DNA from 2 places in the Allobosea sp. 29B genome. Region 1 is predicted to be linked to the other one. Evidence: predicted binding sites of a transcription regulator. Region 1 holds the regulator's gene; the other holds the start of a gene.
What was found. Region 1 encodes LexA, which represses DNA repair genes until DNA is damaged. Its sites were predicted from a motif close to TGTTCNNNNTGTGTTCNG; they were not measured.

Region 1 (16,584 bases):
GACGGCTCCATGACGGGAATGTCGGGACGTCCGGGCGGGCAGGGTTCATCGAACTGATTTTGAAGCATTTTTTATGCCGGACCGGCAGCGGGAGCAGCCGATCCGCAGCGCGTTGCTAGACCAATTCCGCGAGGGGTTCAACCGAGCGGTCATTAGCCTTTCTGACGCGTCAGGCCGCGTCGGCGAGGCGCGCCAGCACCTCGTCGCGGCCGAGCACCGCCATCACGTCGAACAGGCCGGGCGAAGTGGTCTTGCCGGTCAGCGCCGCGCGCAGGGGCTGCGCCACCTGGCCGAGCTTGACGCCGCTCTCCTCGGCGAAATCGCGGATCGCGCTCTCCAGCGGCGGCGGCGCCCAATCCGATACCGCCGAGAGCTTTTCTGCCAGTTTCGGCATACGCTGGCGCGCAGCCTCGTCGAGCAAGGCGGCCGCCTTGGGCTCGAGCGCCAGCGGGCGCTGGGCGTAGAGATAGGAAGCGCTGTCGATCAGCTCGATCAGCGTCTTGGCGCGTTCCTTCAGGCCGGGCATGGCCGCCATCAGCTTGGCCTCCAGCTCGGGAGACGGCTCTGTGCCGATGCCGCGCGGCGGGCCGATTTCCGACCAGATCGCCTTCAGCGCCGTCATCAATTCGTGATCAGCGGACTCGCGCATATAGAGGCCGTTGAGGTTCTCGAGCTTGGCGTAGTCGAAGCGGGCCGGCGAGCGGCCGATCGAGGACAGGTTGAACAGCGAGATCATCTCTTCGGGAGAGAAGATCTCCTGGTCACCATGGCTCCAGCCGAGGCGCAGCAGGTAGTTGCGCAATGCGATCGGCAGATAACCCATCGAGCGATAGGCCTCGATGCCGAGCGCGCCATGCCGCTTCGACAGCTTGGCGCCGTCCGCCCCGTGGATCAGCGGGATATGCGACATGCTCGGCACGGTCCAGCCGAGCGCCTGGTAGATCTGCGTCTGGCGGGCGGCATTGGTCAGGTGGTCCGAACCGCGAATGATGTGGGTGACACCCATGTCGTGATCATCGACGACCACGGCGAGCATATAGGTCGGGTTGCCGTCCGAGCGCAGCAGCACGAGATCGTCGAGATTCTCGTTCTGCCAGGTGACGCGGCCCTGGACCTCGTCCTCGACCACGGTCTCACCGGTCTGCTCGGCCTTGAGGCGGATCACCGGCTTGACGCCTTCGGGCGCGGTCGCCGGGTCGCGGTCGCGCCAGCGTCCGTCATAACGCCACTGCTTGCCCTCGGCGCGCGCCGCTTCGCGCTCCGCGTCGAGTTCCTGCGGCGTCGCATAGCAGTAATAGGCCTTGCCGGCGGCGAGCATCTGCTCGGCGACCTCGCGATGGCGGGCGGCGCGCTGGAACTGGTAGACCGTCTGCCCGTCCCAATCGAGGCCGAGCCAGGCGAGGCCGTCGAGGATCGCGGCGATGGCGCCCTCTGTCGAGCGTTCGCGGTCGGTATCCTCGATGCGCAGCAGCATCTTGCCGCCATGACGGCGGGCATAGAGCCAGTTGAACAGCGCAGTTCGGGCGCCGCCAATGTGCAGGAATCCGGTAGGCGACGGCGCGAAGCGCGTGACGACCGTGTCACTCATGAAGGGAGGCTCCGGCGGAACGGGTAAGCGTGAGGCGAGGGCGATTGGGATACGGGCCTCGGCCGGGGCTGACATCCGGCGCCGCCGCTGTAACATGGCTTGCCGGCTGCCGTTAAGAGCCTCCTGCGGGGAGGGGGCACGATCATCGCGCGGCCGCGACGGGGGACTGATGCTCTCCTACGGGCCAGAACAGCGCCGTAGCAGGGTGGACGTGCTGGCTCTGCCTGCGCGCTTGCGACGCGTCGCCCATTTTTCCCAGCCACTATCTGCTGTCCTGCCCGATTGGGGCGGCCGCTTCCGTAGAGCACTCGAAACCGAGGTGGAGCGCCGCCGCCTGTTCAACTGGCTGCCGGTCTGCATGGGCGCCGGTGTGCTGTTCTACTTCCTGGCCGATCGCGAGCCGGGGCTGGCCGCGCCCCTGGCCGGGCTGGTGCTGTCTGCGTTCGCCGCGTTGCTGATGCGCCGGCGCCGCGCCGTCATGGCGGTCTGTATCGCGATCGCGGCAGCCTTTGCCGGCTTTGCGGCCGCGACCTGGCGGACGGCAAACATCGCGGCGCCGGCGCTCGCCCGCAATCATGTCGGCAAGCTCACCGGATTCGTCGAGGCACTGGAACAGCGCGAGAAGGGCGTGCGCATCGTCATCCAGGTCACGGACCTGCCGGGCGTCGATCCCGGGCAGCGGCCTCGGCGGGTGCGCGTCACCACGCCGGTGACGACGCTGAAGCCCGGCGACCATATCAGCGCGACCGCTCGCCTGTTGCCGCCGCCAGGCCCGGCGCGCCCCGGCGGCTACGACTTTGCCCGCGATGCCTTCTTCCAGGGTGTCGGCGCCGTCGGCAACATCGCCGGCAAGATCGCGCTCACACCGGCCCCGATCCCGATGCCGCGCCGGCTCGCCCTGGCGGTCGCGATCGACCAGGCCCGCAACGCGCTGACCGAGCGCATCGCGACCAGCGGCGGCGGGCAGGCGGGAGCGATGGCGGCGGCCCTCGTCACCGGCAAGCGCGGGCTGATCAGCGAGGCGACCAACAACGACCTGCGCGCCGCCGGCATCTACCACATCGTCTCGATCTCCGGCCTGCATATGGTGCTCGCTGCCGGCACGATCTTCTGGCTGGTGCGGGCCTTGCTCGCGCTGTCGCAGACGGCGGCGCTGCACTGGCCGGTGAAGAAGCTCGCGGCGCTCGCCGCCATGCTCGGCGCCACCGCCTATTGCATTTTCTCCGGCGCCGATGTCGCGACCGAGCGCTCGCTGATCATGACGCTGGTCATGCTGGGGGCGATCCTGGTCGACAGGCCGGCACTCTCCATGCGCAACCTCGCTCTGTCCGCGATCATCGTGCTGCTGCGCGAGCCGGAGGCGCTACTCGGGCCGAGCTTCCAGATGTCTTTCGGTGCGGTCGCGGCGCTGATCGCTTTTGCCGAGCGCTGGCAGGAGCGGGTGCCCGATGCCGCGGCCGCCGCATGGCCCTGGCCCCTGCGGCCGCTCTGGCTCTCGGCCGTCGGCATTCTGACGACCACCATGGTCGCGACCGCGGCGACGGCGCCTTATGGCGTCTACCATTTCCAGACCTTCAACCCGTTCGGCCTGCTCGGCAATGCGCTGGCGCTGCCCTTCGTCTCGCTGATCGTGATGCCCGCCGCGGTCTTCGGCGTGCTCGCCTATCCGTTCGGGCTCGACTGGCCGGCCTGGGCGCTGATGGGCTGGGCCTCCGGCTATGTGCTCCAGCTTGCCCATTGGGTCGCCGGCATCGACCGCTCGACCGTAGTGCTGCCTGCTTTCGGCTCGACCGCCCTGATCCTGTTCTCGCTGTCGCTGCTCTGGCTGACCTTGTGGACGACGGCGCTGCGCTTCCTTGCCGCGCTGCCCTTGGTCGGCGGGCTGGCGCTGGCCTCGGCTCCGTCACGGCCCGACATCCTGATCGAGCGTGACGGCTCGGGCGTGCTGGTGCGGGGGCAGGAGGGGAAGATGGTGCTGGCCGGCAAGCCGAGCCGCTTCGTGCTGACGCAATGGCTGCATGCCGACGGCGATTCGCGCGCGCCTGACGATGCGGCGCTGCGCAATGGCGCCGCTTGCGATGCGCGCGGCTGCATCATCCGCCTGCCGGACGGGCGCAGCGTCGCCTATACGCGCGACCGCATTGCCTTGGTCGAAGACTGCCAGCGCGCCGACCTCGTGGTGACGTCACTTTATTGGACAGCCCCTTGCGCTGCCCGCCTGATCGACCGCAGCGCGCTCATCCGCGACGGCGCCACCGCCTATCACGCGGCTGGTGGCGGCTGGCGCGCCTATACGGCCGACGAGGTCACGCGCCTGCGTCCATGGACCCGGGCGCGACCGGAACCGAGGCCAGCGCCCGAATCAACACCTGCTCCGGCAACTGCCGCAGCAGCTGCGGAGTCGGCACAGGATGCCGAGGCGCTTCAGTAGCGCCGCATCAGGTTGACGAGCCGGCCCTGGATCTTGACCCGGTCGGGCCCGAGCACGCGCGTCTCGTAGGCGGGGTTGGCGGCCTCGAGCGCGATCGAGGAGCCGCGCTTGCGCAGCCGCTTCAGCGTCGCTTCCTCGTCGTCGATCAGGGCGACGATGATGTCGCCAGTATTGGCGGTGTCCTGCTTGCGGATCACGACGGTGTCGCCGTCGAGGATGCCGGCTTCGATCATCGAATCGCCGCGGACTTCGAGGGCGTAATGCTCGCCGCCGCCGAGCATGTCGGCCGGCATCGTAACGCTATGGCTGCGATCCTGTATCGCCGAGATCGGCGTGCCGGCAGCGATGCGGCCCATGACGGGAATGGAAACCGTCGAACGCCCGTTCTCTTCAGCAGCCGGGCGCGGCTTTGCCAGAGTGGCTGCCGGGGCGGGGGCAGGCGGGGTCTGGCCAAGGCCGCCCTGGACAATGGAGGGGCTGAAGCGGCCGCGCTGCGCCTGCGGTCCGCCGATGCCGTCCGGCATCTTGATGACTTCGAGGGCGCGGGCCCGGTTCGGAAGCCGGCGAATGAAGCCGCGCTCCTCCAGCGCCATGATCAGGCGATGAATGCCCGACTTGGAGCGCAGGTCGAGCGCATCCTTCATCTCGTCGAAGGAGGGCGGCACGCCGGATTCGCGCAGGCGCTCATGGATGAAGCGAAGCAGTTCGAACTGTTTGCGTGTCAGCATGGTCGCGCCGCTCGCCTCTCGGGCTAGAATCGAAACAAAGCACGAACACCATAGCTGTTCGCTTTGTGTTCCGCAAGGGATTGCCCGAGCAGAACGCATGCTTCCAGAGCGTTGTCATCCCGGGCGACCGAATGGGAGACCCGGGATCCATTCCGGAGCCTTTCCGAATGAGGTTCCGGAATGGATCCCGGATCGGCGCCGCTGACGCGGCTTGTCCGGAATGACAAGGTGTGAGGATTGGAACTCTGGCTAGCGCAACCGGATGATCCGGCAGGGATCGCCCGCTTTGGCCGCTTCGGCAAAGGCCGGGCGGATCACCAGGGCTTCGGCGCGCGACAGGTTCGCCAGCATCGAGGAATCCTGCTTGGCGAAGGGCCTGACCCGCCGCTCGCCATCGATGGTCTCGACAGTGGCGCGCAGATAGTCCTGGCGCTCGTCATTGGCCGGCAGATCGACGGCGAGGATGGCGGCTTCGCTGCGATCGCGCTCGGGCTCGGCGATGCCGAGCAGGGCTTCGACCAGCGGCATCGCGAAGAGATGGCCGCAGACGATCGAGGAGACCGGGTTTCCGGGCAGGCCGAGCGCGACCATCGGTCCGAGCCGGCCCATCATCATCGGCTTGCCCGGGCGCATCGCGATCTTCCAGAAGCCGAGTTCCATGCCCTGAGCCTTCAGCGCCGCCTGGACGAGATCGTGCTCGCCAACCGAGGCGCCGCCCAGCGTGATCAGCACGTCGGCGGACGCCTTGCGTGCCGCGTCGATCTTGTTGGCGAGGTCGGGATGGTTGTCGCGGGCGATGCCGAGGTCGAGCGCCGTGCCGCCGGCCTGCTCGATCAGCGCGGCGAGCGCGAAGCTGTTGGAGGCGACGATCTGGTCGGGACCGACCGGCTCGCCGGGCAGGACGAGCTCGTCGCCGGTAGCGAGGATCGCGACCAGCGGCTTGCGGCGGACGGACAGGGTTGGATGCCCCGCAGCGGCGGCGAGGCCGAGCGCAGCGCTGTCGAGCCGGCGGCCGGCCTTCAGCAGGATCTCGCCGGTCTCGAAATCGAGCCCGGCCGGGCGGATGAACTGGCCTTTGTTCGCCGGACTGGTGACGCGGATGACCGGGCTGCCGACGCCTTCGGCATGCTCCTGGATCAGGATCGCGTCAGCGCCATCGGGGATGGGCGCGCCGGTGAATATGCGCACCGTCTCGCCCGGGCCGACCGGGCTGGGAAAGCCACGGCCGGCGGCGGATTCACCGATGACCTTGAGCTCCTTGCCCGGCTCGAGATCGGCGGCGCGGGCGGCATAGCCGTCCATGGCCGAATTGGCGAAGGGCGGTTGGGTTCTGAGCGCGGCGACATCCCCGGCCAGCACGCGGCCGGCGCAGTGTGCCAGCGGCAGCGTCTCGGCCTTAGTCGGACCGGGCACGCTGTCGAGCAGCGCCTTGAGCGCGACCGGGACGGGGGTGAGGCTCATGCCTATGGTCCTGCGATCTCGTAGGTTCCGGACTTGCCACCGGATTTATGCACGAGTCGGATACCTTCGATATGCATGGCGCGATCGACCGCCTTCACCATGTCGTAGACAGTGAGGCAGGCGACGCTGACGGCGGTCAGCGCTTCCATCTCGACACCGGTCTTGCCGGTGAGCTTGACCTCGGCGCGCACGCGTACGCCCGGCAGGCCCTCGTCGATCGTGAGGTCAACGGAAATCTTGCTCAAGAGCAGCGGATGGCAGAGCGGAATCAGCTCATGGGCGCGTTTGGCGGCCATGATGCCGGCGAGGCGGGCAGTGCCGAGCACATCGCCTTTCTTGGCCTCGCCATCGCGGACGATGGCGAGTGTTTCCTGCTGCATCACCACATGGCCTTCGGCGACGGCGACCCGGACAGTCTCGGCCTTGTCGCCGACATCGACCATATGGGCTTCGCCCTTCTGGTCGAGATGGGTCAGGCGGCTCACGCTGCCGCCTCGGTGGCCTTGCCTGTCAGAAGCTCGCGCGTTGCAGCCGCCACGTCCGCCTGCCGCATCAGGCTCTCGCCGACGAGGAAGGTGTCGACGCCGCAAGCCTGCAGGCGGGCGATGTCAGCATGCGTGAAGATGCCACTTTCGCCGACCAGCAGGCGGTCCTTCGGCACGCGCGGCGCCAGGCGCTCGGTGACGGCGAGGTTGAGCTCGAAGCTGCGCAGGTCGCGGTTGTTGATGCCGACCAGCCTGGTGTCGAGCTTGAGCGCGCGCTCAAGTTCGGCTTCGTCATGGACCTCGGCGAGCGCGGCCATGCCGAGCGCCTTGGCGGTAGCGTTGAGCTCGCGCGCGGCCGTGTCATCGAGCGAGGCCATGATGATCAGGATACAGTCGGCGCCCCAGCTCCTGGCTTCGAAGACCTGATAGGGCTCGAACATGAAGTCCTTGCGCAGGCCGGGCAGGCCGGAAGCGGCGCGCGCCTCGCCGAGATATTCCGGCCGGCCCTGGAAGGAGGGCGTGTCGGTCAGCACCGAGAGGCAGGCGGCGCCGCCTTCGGCATAGGCCCTGGCCAGTGCGGGCGGGTCGAAATCGGCGCGGATCAGGCCCTTGGACGGCGAGGCCTTCTTGATTTCGGCGATCAAAGCCGGGCCGCCGGCGCGGTGCTTGGCTTCGAGCGCACCGATGAAGTCACGCGGCGCGGGCATAGCCGCGGCGCGCTTCTCGATCTCGGCCTGGGGCACCGCGGCGCGGGCAGCCGCGATCTCCTCGCGCTTATAGGCCTCGATCCGCCTGAGGATATCGGACATGGGCAGCCTCACGCATTGGAGCTAGCGACCAGGGTCGCGAGCGCCGCCTTGGCCTTGCCATTGTCCAGCACCGCATAGGCTTGCGCCAGCCCCTCGCCGAGCGTGGCGGCCTTGCCGGCGACGGCGAGCGCCGCGGCGGCATTGAAGGCGGCGATGTCACGGAAAGCGCTTTTCGCCCCACCGAGCACGTCCTGCAGCGCCTGCGCATTCTGCGCCGGCTCGCCGCCGCGCAGGTCCTCAGGCTTGGCGCGGGCGATGCCGACATCTTCGGGCGCGATGTTGAAGCTCTTGATCCTGCCATCCTTCAGCGCGACGACGCGGGTCGGGCCGGTTGTGGTGATCTCGTCGAGCCCGTCGGAGCCGTGCACGGCCCAGACCGTCGTCGAGCCCAACGATTGCAGCACCTTGACCATCGGCTCCAGCCAGGTCTCGGAGAAGGCGCCGATCAATTGCCGCTTGACGCCGGCCGGGTTCGAGAGCGGGCCGACGAGGTTGAAGATGGTGCGGGTGCCGAGCTCGGTGCGCACCGGCGCGACATGGCGCATCGAGGCGTGGTGGGTCGGCGCGAACATGAAGCCGACGCCGGCTTCGGCGATGCAGCGCTCGGTGCCGGCCGGTTCCAGCCCGACCTTGACGCCGAGCGCGGTCAGCACGTCGGCGGCGCCGGAGCGCGAGGACGCCGCGCGGTTGCCGTGCTTGGCCACCGGCACGCCGCAGGCCGCGACGATGATCGAAGCCAGCGTCGAGACATTGTAGGAACCGGAGGCATCGCCGCCCGTGCCGACAATGTCGATCGCGTCGGCCGGGGCCTCGACGGTGAGCATGCGGGCGCGCATGGCGGTGACGGCGCCGGCGATCTCCTCGGTGGTCTCGCCGCGCACGCGCAGCGCCATCAGGAAGGCGGCGGCCTGCGCGTTCGTCACCTCGCCGGAGAGCATCGATTCGAAGGCGTCTCTAGCCTCCTCGCGTGACAGCGAGGCGCCGGTCGCGACCTTGGCGATGAAGGGTTTGAAGTCGTCCATGGGAACTCGATCGATCAGGCTGTCGCGGAAAGGGCGGCTTTGGCGTTCTGGCGCGACCATCGCTCGGCGAGATCGAGGAAATTGCGCAGGATCGTCGCGCCATGCTCCGAGGCGATGCTCTCGGGATGGAACTGCACGCCGTGGACCGGCAGGTCGCGATGCGACAGCGCCATGATCATGCCGTCGCCGGATTCGGCTTCGATCGAGAGCTCAGTCGGGCAAGTCTCGCGCCGGACGACCAGCGAATGATAGCGCGTCGCTTCGAGCGGGCCGTTGATGCCGTGGAACAGGCCGCGGGCCCGGTGCGTGATGGTCGAGACCTTGCCGTGCATCGGTAAAGGCGCGCGCACGACCTCGCCGCCGAAGACCTGGCCGATCGCCTGCAGGCCGAGGCAGACGCCGAAGATCGGCTTCCGGTCGGCGCCCCGGCGGACGAGGTCGAGGCAGATGCCAGCTTCGTTCGGGGTGCAGGGGCCGGGCGAGAGCACGATCGCATCGTGGTCGCCGGCGAGGGCGTCATCGACGGAGAGCGTATCGTTGCGGCGCACGTCGACCTGCGCACCGAGCCCGCCGATCAGGTGGACCAGGTTCCAGGTGAAGCTGTCGTAATTGTCGATCAGCAGGATGCGCATCGTCTTGGGGCCGTCCCAACCCAGTTTCTTAGGGCTTGCACATGCCCCCGAACCCGCGTGCCGGTCAAGCATGAGGGCGCGGAGCTGGTCGCTCCGCACCCTCGAAAGATTGTCGTCGGTATCGACGAACGGGGTTACTTCACCCGGCGGTAATGCGCCGTCATGAACTGGACCCATTCGCCATTCTCGCCCTTTGTCTGCGAAGACAGGATGTGATGGTCCGGGCTCTTGATCTCGAGGATGTCCTGGTAGGCCGTGATCTTGCCGGGCTTGGTGAAGTCGGGGCCTTCCGTGTCGAGCGTCAGCACTTTGCCGGCAGCGTCGCGCGTGCCGGTATAGACCCAGAGATTGCCCATCATCGAGCCGATGAAGGAGCCGACATAGCGCTCCTTCTGCGGATCGTAGCCCAGAGTCATCCGGGTTACGGCAGGGCTGCCGTCCGGCATCTGGCCGGTGCCGTCGCCGACGAGCCAGAGCCCGCCGAAAGACGAGAAGGATTGCGTGCCCGAAGACTTCATCGGCGGCTGGTCCGGGCCCATCAGGCACTCGGCCTCATAAGTCCATTCGCCGACGAACTGGTGGAGCCATTCATGCTCCGCCTGGGGCTTGGCCGGCATGCAGCCGCTCATGTCGTTGGCCTGGGTCTTGTCGCGTTCTGCGGCGTTGGTCATGGCAGTTCCTCCTTTGCGTGCTTCTTTGCGATCGACTGTCGAATGCGCTGCGGTCAGGCCGCGGCAGCAACCAGCTGCGGGCGTTCCGTGGCCTGCTTGAGCGCAGAGAGGCCCTTCTCGAAATCACCGCCGACCATGCGGTCCATGTTGAAGATCGTGCCCATGACCTTGCCCATGAACGGGCAGGCGCCCTGCATGTGCCAGGTCACCAGCGTGCCGCCCTCTGCCGGGGTGAGGCTGAAGGTGATCAGGTTGTGGCAGGCCATGGGCTTGGTCATGTCGAGCGTGACGGCGAGCTTGGTCGGTGCCTGGACCTCGACGATCGTAAGTTCGCCGGTGCCGGCCTGCTTGTTGCCGTCGAAGGCGTAGATGGCGCCGACGCCGGAGGTCGCGCCCCTGAAGCTGCGCGTCATCGCCGGATCCTTCTTCTCATAGGGCGACCAGGCGCCCCATTCCTGGAAGTCCGCGAGCAGAGCGAAGATGCGCTCGGGCGTCGCCCGGATCGTCGCGGAACGGCTGACCTGGAAAACATCGGGCTTGCGGGCGGCGACAATGAGGACGCCGGCGACGAGGGCGAGCACGGCGATGGCGATGTATGTGAGCATGGCACTCTCCTGTGTTGCGTGGGTGTGGGTCAGGCGTCGAGACGGACGGGGAACAGGCGGCGCAGCCGCGGATCGCGCAGATAAAGGCCGCCCCAGGCCAGGAGGCCGAGATAAAGGCCGAAGAGGAGATGGCTGAAGAGCGGGCTGCCGACGCGCAGATGCGTCGCCATCGCGCCGCCGAGCAGGCCGGTCAGCAGGATCGCGCCGAGCACCGACGTGCGCGGCAGCGCGTAGAGCAAGGCGATGACCAGCGTCATCACGCCGAGTCCGCGGGCCAGCTCCGGCGAGCCGGAATAGCCGAGCTGCTGCATGGTCTCGGTCACGATGGCGAGCGGCGCGAGCTTGATGCCGCCGTCGAAGATCAGGAACGCGACGACGAGGCCGCTCATGATGCGCCCGGCCCAGAGCTGTCCGGTCGGCGTGGCGGTGTTGATGGAGACGGACTGCATGGGATGCTCCGCTGGATACAAGGCTCCGCCTGCCCGGCTGCGAGGACAGCCGGTTGGGGACGCATGACGATGTGAATGGCGCCGGCTGCCCGGCGCCGCTGCTTACTTGGGCGCTGAGACCAAGGCCCAGAGCACGCCGAACGGGTCGCGATACTGGCCGTAGCAGTCGCCCCAGAACATCAGGTCGACCGGGGTGACGACCTCCATCCCGGCCTCGACGCCGCGCTTCCACCAGAAGTCGATGTCGTCGACGCGCAGGGTGAGGGTGAAGCCCTGCGGCTTCTCCCAGGCGTAGCCGTGCTCGGGATAGGGATCGCTCAGCATCAGCGAGCCGTCGTTGACGTAGAGGTGGATATGCATGGTCCGCCCCTTTTCGTCGACTGGCATGCGGGCCACTTCCTGCGCGCCAAAGGCCTTCTGGTAGAATTCCGAGGCCTTCACCGCGCCGTCAACGGCGAGATAGGCGACGACGCCGCCGCGGGTCTCGGGCTGGGCCTGCGGCTGGATGGCTTCTGCAGCTTGGGACATTGTCGAACTCCGATGGCGGGTTGGTAGGCGCTTCGATTGGATTCAGACCGGTTAAGTCCGGTCGGCTGCTGCAAGGACGTTGGCGGTCCGGGCGTTCCGACAGGGCGAGTGAAAATTTCTTCGCAACGCCATTTTTGCAATCTATCTTGATGGCAAGATAAATCCGATATTGTCTCGATGTCAAGATATTTGCATCATGCCCCCTATCGGATCAGCGGAGGCGGGGATGAACGACAGGACGGAGCAAGGCGGCGATCATATCGACCGGCTGCGCGGGCAATGGCAGCAGGAACTGCCGGAGCTCGATACCTCGCCCATGGCGGTGATCGGCCGGGCGCGCCGGATCACATTGCGGCTGCGGCCGGGAATCGAGGCTGTTTTTGCCCGCCATGGGCTCGATGCCGGCGAATTCGACGTGATCTCGACGTTGCGACGGGCCGGAGCGCCATGGCGGCTGACGCCGACCGAACTCTACCGCACGCTGATGATCTCCTCGGGCGGGCTCACAGCTCGCCTCAACCGTCTGGAGGCGGCCGGGTTGATCCGGCGGCGCGAGGCGGAGGAGGACAAGCGCAGCCTCCTGGTCGAATTGACCGAGGCCGGCCGCGCCAAGGCCGAGGCGACGTTCCGCGAGGACATGGCGCTGGAGAAGCACCTGCTCGCAGGGCTGAGTGCGCACGAGCAGGAGGAACTGGCGGCGCTGCTGCGCAAGCTCGCGCTCAGTCTGGAGAGCGCCGACATCGGCTAGAGCGAGAGCGTGTTCGCCCTCAGCCCGCCGCCGGAGTGTGGCAGCAGGACGCCGACGGCTCCTCGTGCCAGCGGCCGGTCATGTCGGTCTTGCCGGGCGTATCGTAGCGGTCGTGCGGGCGGACCCAGTCGGTCAGGTTGCCGGCCGGGCCGGTCTCGTTGCGACCCTTCGGCGTCAGGTCGAGATACATATAGGTGCCGAGCACCTCCTCGGCGCCGCGGCCGAAGGTCGAGTAGGTCTGGTAGATCGTCCCATCCGCGTCCTTCTCGAAGACGGTGTGGCCGGACAGGTCCTCCAGCGGCGAGGCGATCGTCTCGAAATTGTAGGAGGCGTTGGCGAGCTGCTCCGACGCGTAGGAGACGTCGAAATCGTAGTTGAAGTCGCTGCCATGGGACGAGACCCAGTGGAAGCGCCAGCCCATGCGGGTCTTGTAGGCCTCGATCTCGGCGAGCGGCGCCCGCGCGACCGCGACATAGGCGACGTCATGGCGCTCGAGATGCTGCAGCACGCCGTCGACATGGTCTGCCTCGAAGGAGCAGCCGACGCAGCCCTCGAACTGGCCGGGCGCCAGCATGAAATGCTTGACGATGAGCTGGCTGCGGCCGCGGAAGAGGTCGGCGAGCGTCTGCTTCCCGGTCGGCGTATCGAAGACATAAGTCTTCTCGATCCGGATGCGCGGCAAAGCGCGGCGCTCGGCGGCGATGGCATCGCGCTGGCGCGTCAGCTCCTTTTCCTTGACGAGCAGGGCCCTGCGGGCGGCGATCCAGTCTTCCTTGCTGACGGTGGTCTGCGTCATGGTCGGTCTCCTCGCTGCGCTGGCCGCCTCGGATCCTGAAGCTCAGGAGTCCGAGGCAAGCGGTTGTCATCGACGAGTTTTTGGCTTCGACCGTTTGTAGCCGGCACCATTCGCTCGTCGCCCCTTTGAGGCAAGGACGAACGGGCGGGCGTTGTGCCGACACGGCACCTCAGAAATTTCAAGCAGCGATTGCTCGCCGGTCTCAGCCGGCCGCGACCTGTCCGCTCTCGCGCATCAGACGGTCGATATGCTGGCGGATATGGGCGGCCTCGCTGGCCGAGCCGGCCAGCGCAATGGCGCGATTGAAGGTCGTGCGCGCCTCGCGGTCGCGGCCGAGCTGCATCAGCAGCCAGCCCTTGAAGCCGAAGAAGTAGAAATAGCCAGAGAGCTGCTGTTCGAGCGGCTCGACCATCGCCAGCGCCGCCTCCGGCCCGCGCAGCTTGGCGATGGCGACGGCGCGGTTGAGCGTGATCACCGGCGATGGCTGGATATGCTCCAGCGTGGCGTAAAGGATGTCGATCTGGGCCCAGTCGGTCTCGTCCGCCCGCGCCGCGCGGCTATGAACGCCGGCGATCGCTGCCTGGATCTGGTAAGGACCGGGCCGGCGATGGCGCATTGCCTTGTCGACCAGCGCCAGGCCTTCGGCGATCATCTCGCGGTTCCAGAGCAAGCGGTCCTGATCCTCCAGCAGGACGATCTGGCCGTCGGCGTCGAGACGCGCCGCGGCGCGGGCGTGCTGAAGCAGCATCAGGGCGAGCAGCCCTATGATCTCCGGCTCGGTCTGGAACAGCCGCAGCAACAGCCGCGTCAGGCGGATCGCCTCCTCGCTGAAGGGGCGGCGGCGGTCGCTTTCGGCGCCGCTGGCGGAGTAGCCCTCGTTGAAGACGAGGTAGAGCATCGCCGCTACCGCCGCGAGGCGCTCGGCGCGTTCGACCGGACCGGGCGTCTCGAACGGGACGTGGGCAGTAGCAACGCGCGCCTTGGCGCGGGTGATGCGCTGTTCCATCGCGCTCTCGCCGACCAGGAACGCACGGGCGATCTGCTTGACGCTGAGCCCCGAGACGATGCGCAAGGCGAGCGCCACCTGCTGCGTCGACGGGAGATCGGGGTGGCAGCAGATGAACAGCAGGCGCAGGATGTCGTCGCGGTAATGGCCGCCGTCGAGCCTCTCGGCGACCTCGCTCTCGGCGTCACCGAGATCGGAGAGCCGGTCCTCCTCCGGCAGGGCTTCCTGCTTCTTCTGCCGCCTGACCTGGTCGAGCGCGACATTGCGGCCGACGAAGATCAGCCAGGCGGCGGGGTCGCGCGGCGGGCCGTTCTGCGGCCAGGTCCGGAGTGCCCGGAGGCAGGCCTCCTGATAGGCCTCCTCGGCGATGTCGAGATCGCGGAAATAGCGGAGCAGGGCGCTGATCGCCTGAGGGCGCGCCGAGGTCAGCGCCGCATGGATCCAGGCGATCTCCGCCATGATCAGACTCCGGCCGGATAGTAGACGGCGAGCGGGCGGACCTCGAAAGCGCCGCCCGGATTGGCTTCGCCGAGCTCGCGCGCGATGCCGAGTGCTTCGTCGAGATCGGCGACGTCGACGATGTAGAAGCCGAGGAACTGCTCCTTGGTCTCGGCGAAGGGGCCGTCGAGGATGAGCGGCGGGTCGCGGTCCTTGCGCAGGGTTGTCGCCGCGGTGGTCGGCAGCAGGCGCGCCACGGGACCGAGCTTGCCCTCCTTGGCGATGCGCTGGCGGACCTTTTCAAGGCGGCCCATGACCTCCTCGTTCTGCTCCTTCGTCCAGGCCGTGACGACCTCTTCGGAATGATAGCAAAGGATGGCGTAGTGCATGCGCGGCGCTCCGGTTCAGGCCAAGGACGATTGGCCGGGCCGGCAGCCGACAAGGAGGCGCGAAAAAAATCAAGCTGCGTTCAAACCGAGTCGTCCCGGAGCAGGCGTAGCCCGACCCGGGACGACCAAGAAAGGTTTGGAGTATCAAACGACGGGCGGGTTGAGCCGGGCAAAGCCCTCCTGGCGATGATAGGGGAAGGCCGGGTAGGGCGGCACCGTTGCGCTCGCCTTGTCGAGTCTCGCGATCTGCTCTGGCGTCAGAGTCCAGCCCACGGCGCCGAGATTGTCGCGCAGTTGCTGCTCGTTGCGGGCGCCGATGATCACCGAGGCGACGGTCGGGCGCTGCAGCAGCCAGTTGATCGCGATCTGCGGCACGGTCTTGCCGGTTTCCTTGGCGAGCGCATCGAGCACGTCGACGATGGCATAGAGCTTCTCGTCGTCGACCGGGGGGCCGAAATCGGCGGTCTGGTGCAGACGGCTGCCTTCGGGCAGGGCTTGGCCGCGGCGGATCTTGCCGGTGAGGCGACCCCAGCCGAGCGGGCTCCAGACCAGCGCGCCGACGCCCTGGTCGAGGCCGAGCGGCATCAGGTCGAACTCGTAGTCGCGGCCGACCAGCGAATAATAGACCTGATGGGCGACATAGCGTGGGAAGCCGTGCTTCTCTGCCAGCGCGAGCGACTTCATCAATTGCCAGCCGGCGAAGTTGGAGACGCCGATCTGGCGGATCTTGCCGGCGCGGACAAGCGCGTCGAGCGTCGACAGCACCTCCTCGATCGGCGTGAAGGCGTCGAAGGCGTGGAGCTGGAGCAGGTCGATATGATCGCTGCCGAGCCGGCGCAGCGCCGCTTCGGTGCCGTCGATCAGGCGGCTGCGCGAGGAGCCAGCGTCATTGGGGCCATCGCCCATCGGTAGCGTCAGCTTGGTCGAGATCAGGACCTTGTCGCGCCGGCCCTTGATCGCGGCGCCCAAGACCTCCTCGGAGGCGCCATTGGAATAGACGTCGGCGGTGTCGAACAGGTTGACCCCGGCTTCGAGGCAGATGTCGACGAGGCGGGTCGCTTCTTTGGCGTCGCTGGTGCCCCAGGCGCTGAACAGCGGGCCCTGGCCGCCGAAGGTGCCGGCGCCGAAGCTGAGGGCGGGAACCTTGAGGCCGGAGCGGCCGAGATATCTGTAGTCCATGGTGGAATTCCTTCTGCGAAGTCTTTGATATTTATGCCTGCGGGCAGGAGGCGGTCTGCAGCGCCGTCTGCGGGCGCTTGTCGAGGCGCAGGCTGATCACTGCCAGAACCAGGCTCGCCAGGGGCACCAGGGCGGCGACCCAGGTCACGGCGGCCAGCCCCGGCCCGTGTTCGATGGTGACGCCGCCGAGCCAGGCGCCGAAGGCATTGCCGAGGTTGAAGGCGGCGATGTTGAGGCTGGAAGCGAGATTACGCCCGGCTGGGCCAGCCTTGTCGAGCACGCGCATCTGCAGGGGCGCGACAGTAGCGAAGGCGGCGGCGCCGATCAGGCCGACGAAGATCGTCACAGCGACCGGCGAGCGCAGCGTCGCTGTCATGGCGAAGAGCACGATGGCGAGCGTTGCGGTGGTCGCGAGCAGCGCGACCGGCAGGTTGCGGTCGGCGAGCTTGCCGCCCAGCATGTTGCCGACGATCAGGCCGAGGCCGAACAGCAGCAGGATCGGCGAGACGGCCTCCTGCGAGAAGCCGGTGATCTCGACCAGGATCGGCTGGATATAGGTGAAGACCGCAAAGACGCCGCCGAAGCCGAGCACGGTCATGGTGAGGCCGAGCAGCACCTG
Region 2 (4,450 bases), 1.8 Mb from region 1:
AGCAGCCCTTCCGGATCGAGGGCGACAAGGCCTATGGCCTCGGTATCGCCGACGACAAGCATGGCGTCGCCCTGATCCTCCACACCGTCGCGCTGCTCAACACGCTCGCGGCCAGGGACTATGGCACGCTGACCGTGCTCATCAACGGCGACGAGGAGATCGGCTCGGCCGGCTCCAGGGCGCTGATCACCAGGCTCGCGGCCGAGCAGGACGCAGTGTTTTCCTGCGAAGGCTCCGGGATCGGCCAGGACACGCTCCGCCTCGCCACCAGCGGCGTCGGCTCCGTGCAGCTCAAGGTCACCGGCCGGGCCTCGCATGCCGGCAGCTCACCTGAAATGGGCCGCAACGCGCTGTACGAGCTCGCCCACCAGATCTTGCAGATGCGCGATCTCTCCAAGCCGGAGATGGGCCTCAAGCTGAACTGGACGCTCGCGTCCGCAGGCTCGGTCAGCAACGCGATTCCGGCCGAGGCGAAGGCACAAGGTGACATGCGGGCACTGCGCATGGCCGATTTCGACCTGATCGAGGCCGCGGTGAAGGAGCGCATCCAGAACAAGCTCATCCCCGACACGGTGGTGGAGGCGACATTTACCCGCGGGCGCCCGCCCTTGGCGCCGACCGAGGCCAGCAAGGACCTGGGCGCGCATGCCAAGCGCGTTTTCGGCGAGATCGGCCGCCCGCTGACCATCGCCGAAAGGGCAAGCGGCGGCGGAACCGACGCAGCCTATGCCGCGCTTCAAGCCAAGGGGCCGGTGATCGAGGGCTTCGGCCTCAGGGGCTTTGGCTCTCATTCGAATCAGAACGAGTACGTCGCGCTCGATTCGATCGTGCCCCGGCTCTATCTGCTCGCCCGCATGATCACCGACGTATCGCGCGGCGAAGCGAAATAGCCGCTCGCCGCGGCCGGGCTAACGGCAACGCTTGAGTTCCGCCGCGTCCTCGCCGACATTGGCGGCGCTGCAACAAGGGTTCGCACATGCGTTGGGAAGATTACCGCCAGTCCGAGAACGTCGAGGATCGGCGCGGCGGTGGTGGTGGCGAATATGCCGGCCTTCCCGGCGGTCGCGGTGGCATCGGCATCGGCACCATGGTCGTGCTCGGCCTGCTCGGCTGGGCGCTCGGCATTGATCCACGCCTTTTGATCGGCGGCGCCGAGATGATCGGCGGCATCGGCGGACGCAGCGCGCCGACACAGGAGCAGCGCAAATCGGCCGGCCCGCCGCAGGACGAGATGGGCAAGTTCATCTCGGCCGTGCTGGCGCAGAACGAAGACATCTGGACGAAGGTGCTGCCGCAGCAGGCCAACCGGAAATACGTACCGCCCAAGCTGGTGCTGTTCAGCGGGGTCGATCGCTCGGGATGCGGCACGGCCCAGTCGGCGATGGGGCCGTTCTATTGCCCCAACGACCAGAGGGTCTATCTCGACCTCTCCTTCTTCCAGGAGATGCAGCGCAAGCTCGGCGGCGGCGGCGACTTCGCCTATGCCTATGTCATCGGCCACGAGATTGGCCATCATATCCAGAACCAGCTCGGCATCCTGCCCAAGGTGAACGAACTGCGCCAACGGATCTCCGAGCGCGAATCGAATGCGCTGTCGGTGCGCGTCGAATTGCAGGCCGACTGCTTCGCCGGCGTCTGGGCCTACAACCTCCAGGCGATGGACCGGATCGAGGCCGGCGACATCGACGAGGCGATGCGAACAGCTTCGGCGATCGGCGACGACAAGCTGCAGCAGCAGGGCCGCGGCGTGGTCGTGCCGGATTCCTTCACGCACGGCTCGTCGGCGCAACGTACCCGCTGGTTCAACACCGGCTTCAAATCGGGCTCTATGCAGAGCTGCGACACCTTCCGCACCAACCAGCTCTGAGCCTCAGAGCTCGGCGCGCTCGCGGCGGACCGTAAGCCGGCGCGGCGCACGCGCCAGCCGGCCGGAGAGGATCTGCTTCTTGGGCGCGAGCAGCCCCGCCCTGACGCCGCGCGAGCGCAGCGAGACCGCGCCCCATTCGCGCAGCGCCGCAGCCATGCCGCGCAGCGGCATCAGCGCCGGCCGAGCCGCTGCGGTCAACAGATGCCGCTCGATGCTCGGCGTCCATTGCGGCTCGGGCAGGTCGCCGGCCTCAAGCAGGATCACCCAGTCGCCGCGCGCCTGGGCGACTCCTGACGACCAGGCCTCGCCGGCCTTGGCCTTGACGTAGCTCGCACCGGTCTCATCGGCGAGCCGCGCGATCGCGGCGTCGTCGCCATCGTCGACCACCACGGCATGGCCGATCACGCCCTTGGCGACCGCTGGAATCAGCACGGACAAGGTCGCGGCCAGCGCCTCGGCGTCACGATTGGCCCAGATGACGGCAGTGATCATGAGCGATCAGCTTATGACGCAGTGCAACATGTCGCAATCCTGTCACTTGCCTTTCGTTCTCTATATGTTCACATTCCTTGGTCTCGGAACATCCGATTCCGCCGAGGAGACGAAGCCATGCTGCAGGCCAGACCCTCAGCCAAGACGCAACCGCTCAAGCGCCGCGACAGCGAGCCGGGCACGGTCTCGGCACCGGTGCGGCTCGCGCCGGTCGATCCGCTCGCCCATATCGGCAGCCAGATCGACCCTGACAGACGGCGCGGACGCGGCGCGACGATCAACCCCGGCGGCCGCTATGAGGCAGAACAGCGCATCAGCGAGGATGATGGCTGGGGCTCGCTCGGCGAACTGCCGCCGTTCAAGACCGAAGTCTCGGTCGAGAAGCCGCGCACGATCATTACACGCAATGACTCCCCGGATATTTCGTTCGACCGCTCGATCAACCCTTATCGCGGCTGCGAGCATGGCTGCGTTTACTGCTTCGCGCGGCCGAGCCATGCCTATCTCGGCCTCTCGCCCGGACTCGACTTCGAGAGCAAGCTGACCGCCAAGCCCGATGCGGCGCTGCTGCTTGAGAAGGAACTGTCCTCGCCGAGCTACCAGCCGCGCACCATCGCGATCGGCACCAATACCGACGCCTACCAGCCAATCGAGAAGAAGCTCAGGATCATGCGTTCGATCCTCGAGGTGCTGGCGAAGTTCAACCACCCGGTCGGCATCGTCACCAAATCGGCGCTGGTGCAGCGCGACATCGACATCCTCGCGCCCATGGCGGCAAAGGGGCTGGTCAAGGTCGCGCTCTCGGTGACGACGCTCGATCCTAAGCTTTCCCGCAACATGGAGCCGCGCGCCGCCGCCCCGGCCAAGCGCATCGAGACGATCCGCAAGCTGTCGGAAGCCGGCATTCCGGTGACGGTGCTGGTCGCGCCGATCGTGCCGGCGATCAACGAGCATGAGATCGAGCGCATCCTCGACTCCGCCAAGGCTGCGGGAGCTCGCGAGGCCGGCTATGTGCTGCTGCGCCTGCCGCTCGAGGTGAAGGACATCGTGCAGGACTGGCTGGTGACGCATCACCCCGACAAGATGCGCCATGTCGTCTCGCTGATCCGCTCGACCCGCGGCGGCAAGGACTATGATGCCGCCTGGGGCCAGCGCCAGGTCGGCTCCGGCCCCTATGCCTGGATGATCGGCAGGCGCTTCGAAATGGCGGCCGAGCGGCTCGGCTTCAACAGCACGCGGCTGCGGCTTCGCACCGACCTCTTCGTCAAGCCGGAGAAGGAGAAGGCGCAGTTGAGCTTGTTCTGATCCCGCATACCCACGGATGTCATCCCGGACGCAGCGAAGCGGAGGTCCGGGATCCATGCCTGAGCCGTTCCGGAATGGATCCCGGGTCGGACTACGTCCGCCCGGGATGACCGGTTGGATATGGATCGTGGCTGGTGGACAAGATGCAATTCCGGCAGACCTTCAGGCCACGATCTGGCATAGCCGGGCCATGACCGCCGATTTCAGCCGCGAGCAGGCCGCGATGATTGCCGGGCGCGCCCGCGTCGCCGGCGTGGACGAGGTCGGGCGCGGTCCGCTCGCAGGCCCGGTCGTCGCGGCCGCCGTCATCCTCGACCCCTCGGCGATCCCCGACGGACTCGCCGATTCGAAGGAGCTCAGCGCCCAACGCCGGGAAGAGCTCTGCGTGCTAATCCTCGCCAGCGCGCTTGCTGTCGGCGTCGGCAGCGCCTCGGCGACCGAGATCGACACGATCAACATCCGGCAGGCGACGCTGCTTTCCATGCGGCGCGCGGTTGGAGCACTACCGCTATCGCCCGATCTCGTCCTGGTCGACGGCAACGATCCGCCGGCGCTGGCCTGCGGCTGCGAGGCGATCATCGGCGGCGACGGGCTGATCGCCTCGATCGCCGCGGCCTCGATCGTCGCCAAGGTGATGCGCGATCGGATGATGGCGCGGCTCTCGCTCACCTACCCCGCCTATGGCTTCGCCAGCCATGCGGGTTACGGAACGGCCGCGCACCGCGCCGCCATCAAGGAAAAGGGTCCCTGCCCTGCGCACCGCTATTCCTTCGCGCCGATCAAGGG

Region 2: GV161_RS17510 (PA0069 family radical SAM protein) is a predicted target of LexA. The motif match lies at 2,414-2,431, and genes of this name have one in related genera.

The regions. Positions count from the first base shown of each region.
Region 1 covers NZ_LR733817.1:5,396,118-5,412,701, reverse strand. The annotation lists gene gltX (glutamate--tRNA ligase) at 170-1,588, opposite strand; gene GV161_RS26200 (ComEC/Rec2 family competence protein) at 1,908-4,019, shown strand; gene lexA (transcriptional repressor LexA) at 4,013-4,747, opposite strand; gene glp (gephyrin-like molybdotransferase Glp) at 4,997-6,208, opposite strand; gene moaC (cyclic pyranopterin monophosphate synthase MoaC) at 6,211-6,693, opposite strand; gene trpC (indole-3-glycerol phosphate synthase TrpC) at 6,690-7,502, opposite strand; gene trpD (anthranilate phosphoribosyltransferase) at 7,511-8,524, opposite strand; gene GV161_RS26170 (aminodeoxychorismate/anthranilate synthase component II) at 8,539-9,156, opposite strand; gene GV161_RS26165 (DUF1579 domain-containing protein) at 9,291-9,827, opposite strand; gene GV161_RS26160 (SRPBCC family protein) at 9,881-10,432, opposite strand; gene GV161_RS26155 (DoxX family protein) at 10,462-10,881, opposite strand; gene GV161_RS26150 (VOC family protein) at 10,984-11,409, opposite strand; gene GV161_RS26145 (MarR family transcriptional regulator) at 11,636-12,157, shown strand; gene GV161_RS26140 (thioredoxin family protein) at 12,177-12,953, opposite strand; gene GV161_RS26135 (RNA polymerase sigma factor) at 13,156-14,418, opposite strand; gene GV161_RS26130 (YciI family protein) at 14,421-14,786, opposite strand; gene GV161_RS26125 (aldo/keto reductase) at 14,931-15,965, opposite strand; gene GV161_RS26120 (MFS transporter) at 15,997-16,584, opposite strand, start outside.
Region 2 covers NZ_LR733817.1:3,620,011-3,624,460, reverse strand. The annotation lists gene GV161_RS17525 (glutamate carboxypeptidase) at 1-890, shown strand, start outside; gene GV161_RS17520 (neutral zinc metallopeptidase) at 977-1,867, shown strand; gene GV161_RS17515 (glycosyltransferase family A protein) at 1,871-2,359, opposite strand; gene GV161_RS17510 (PA0069 family radical SAM protein) at 2,477-3,664, shown strand; gene GV161_RS17505 (ribonuclease HII) at 3,855-4,450, shown strand, end outside.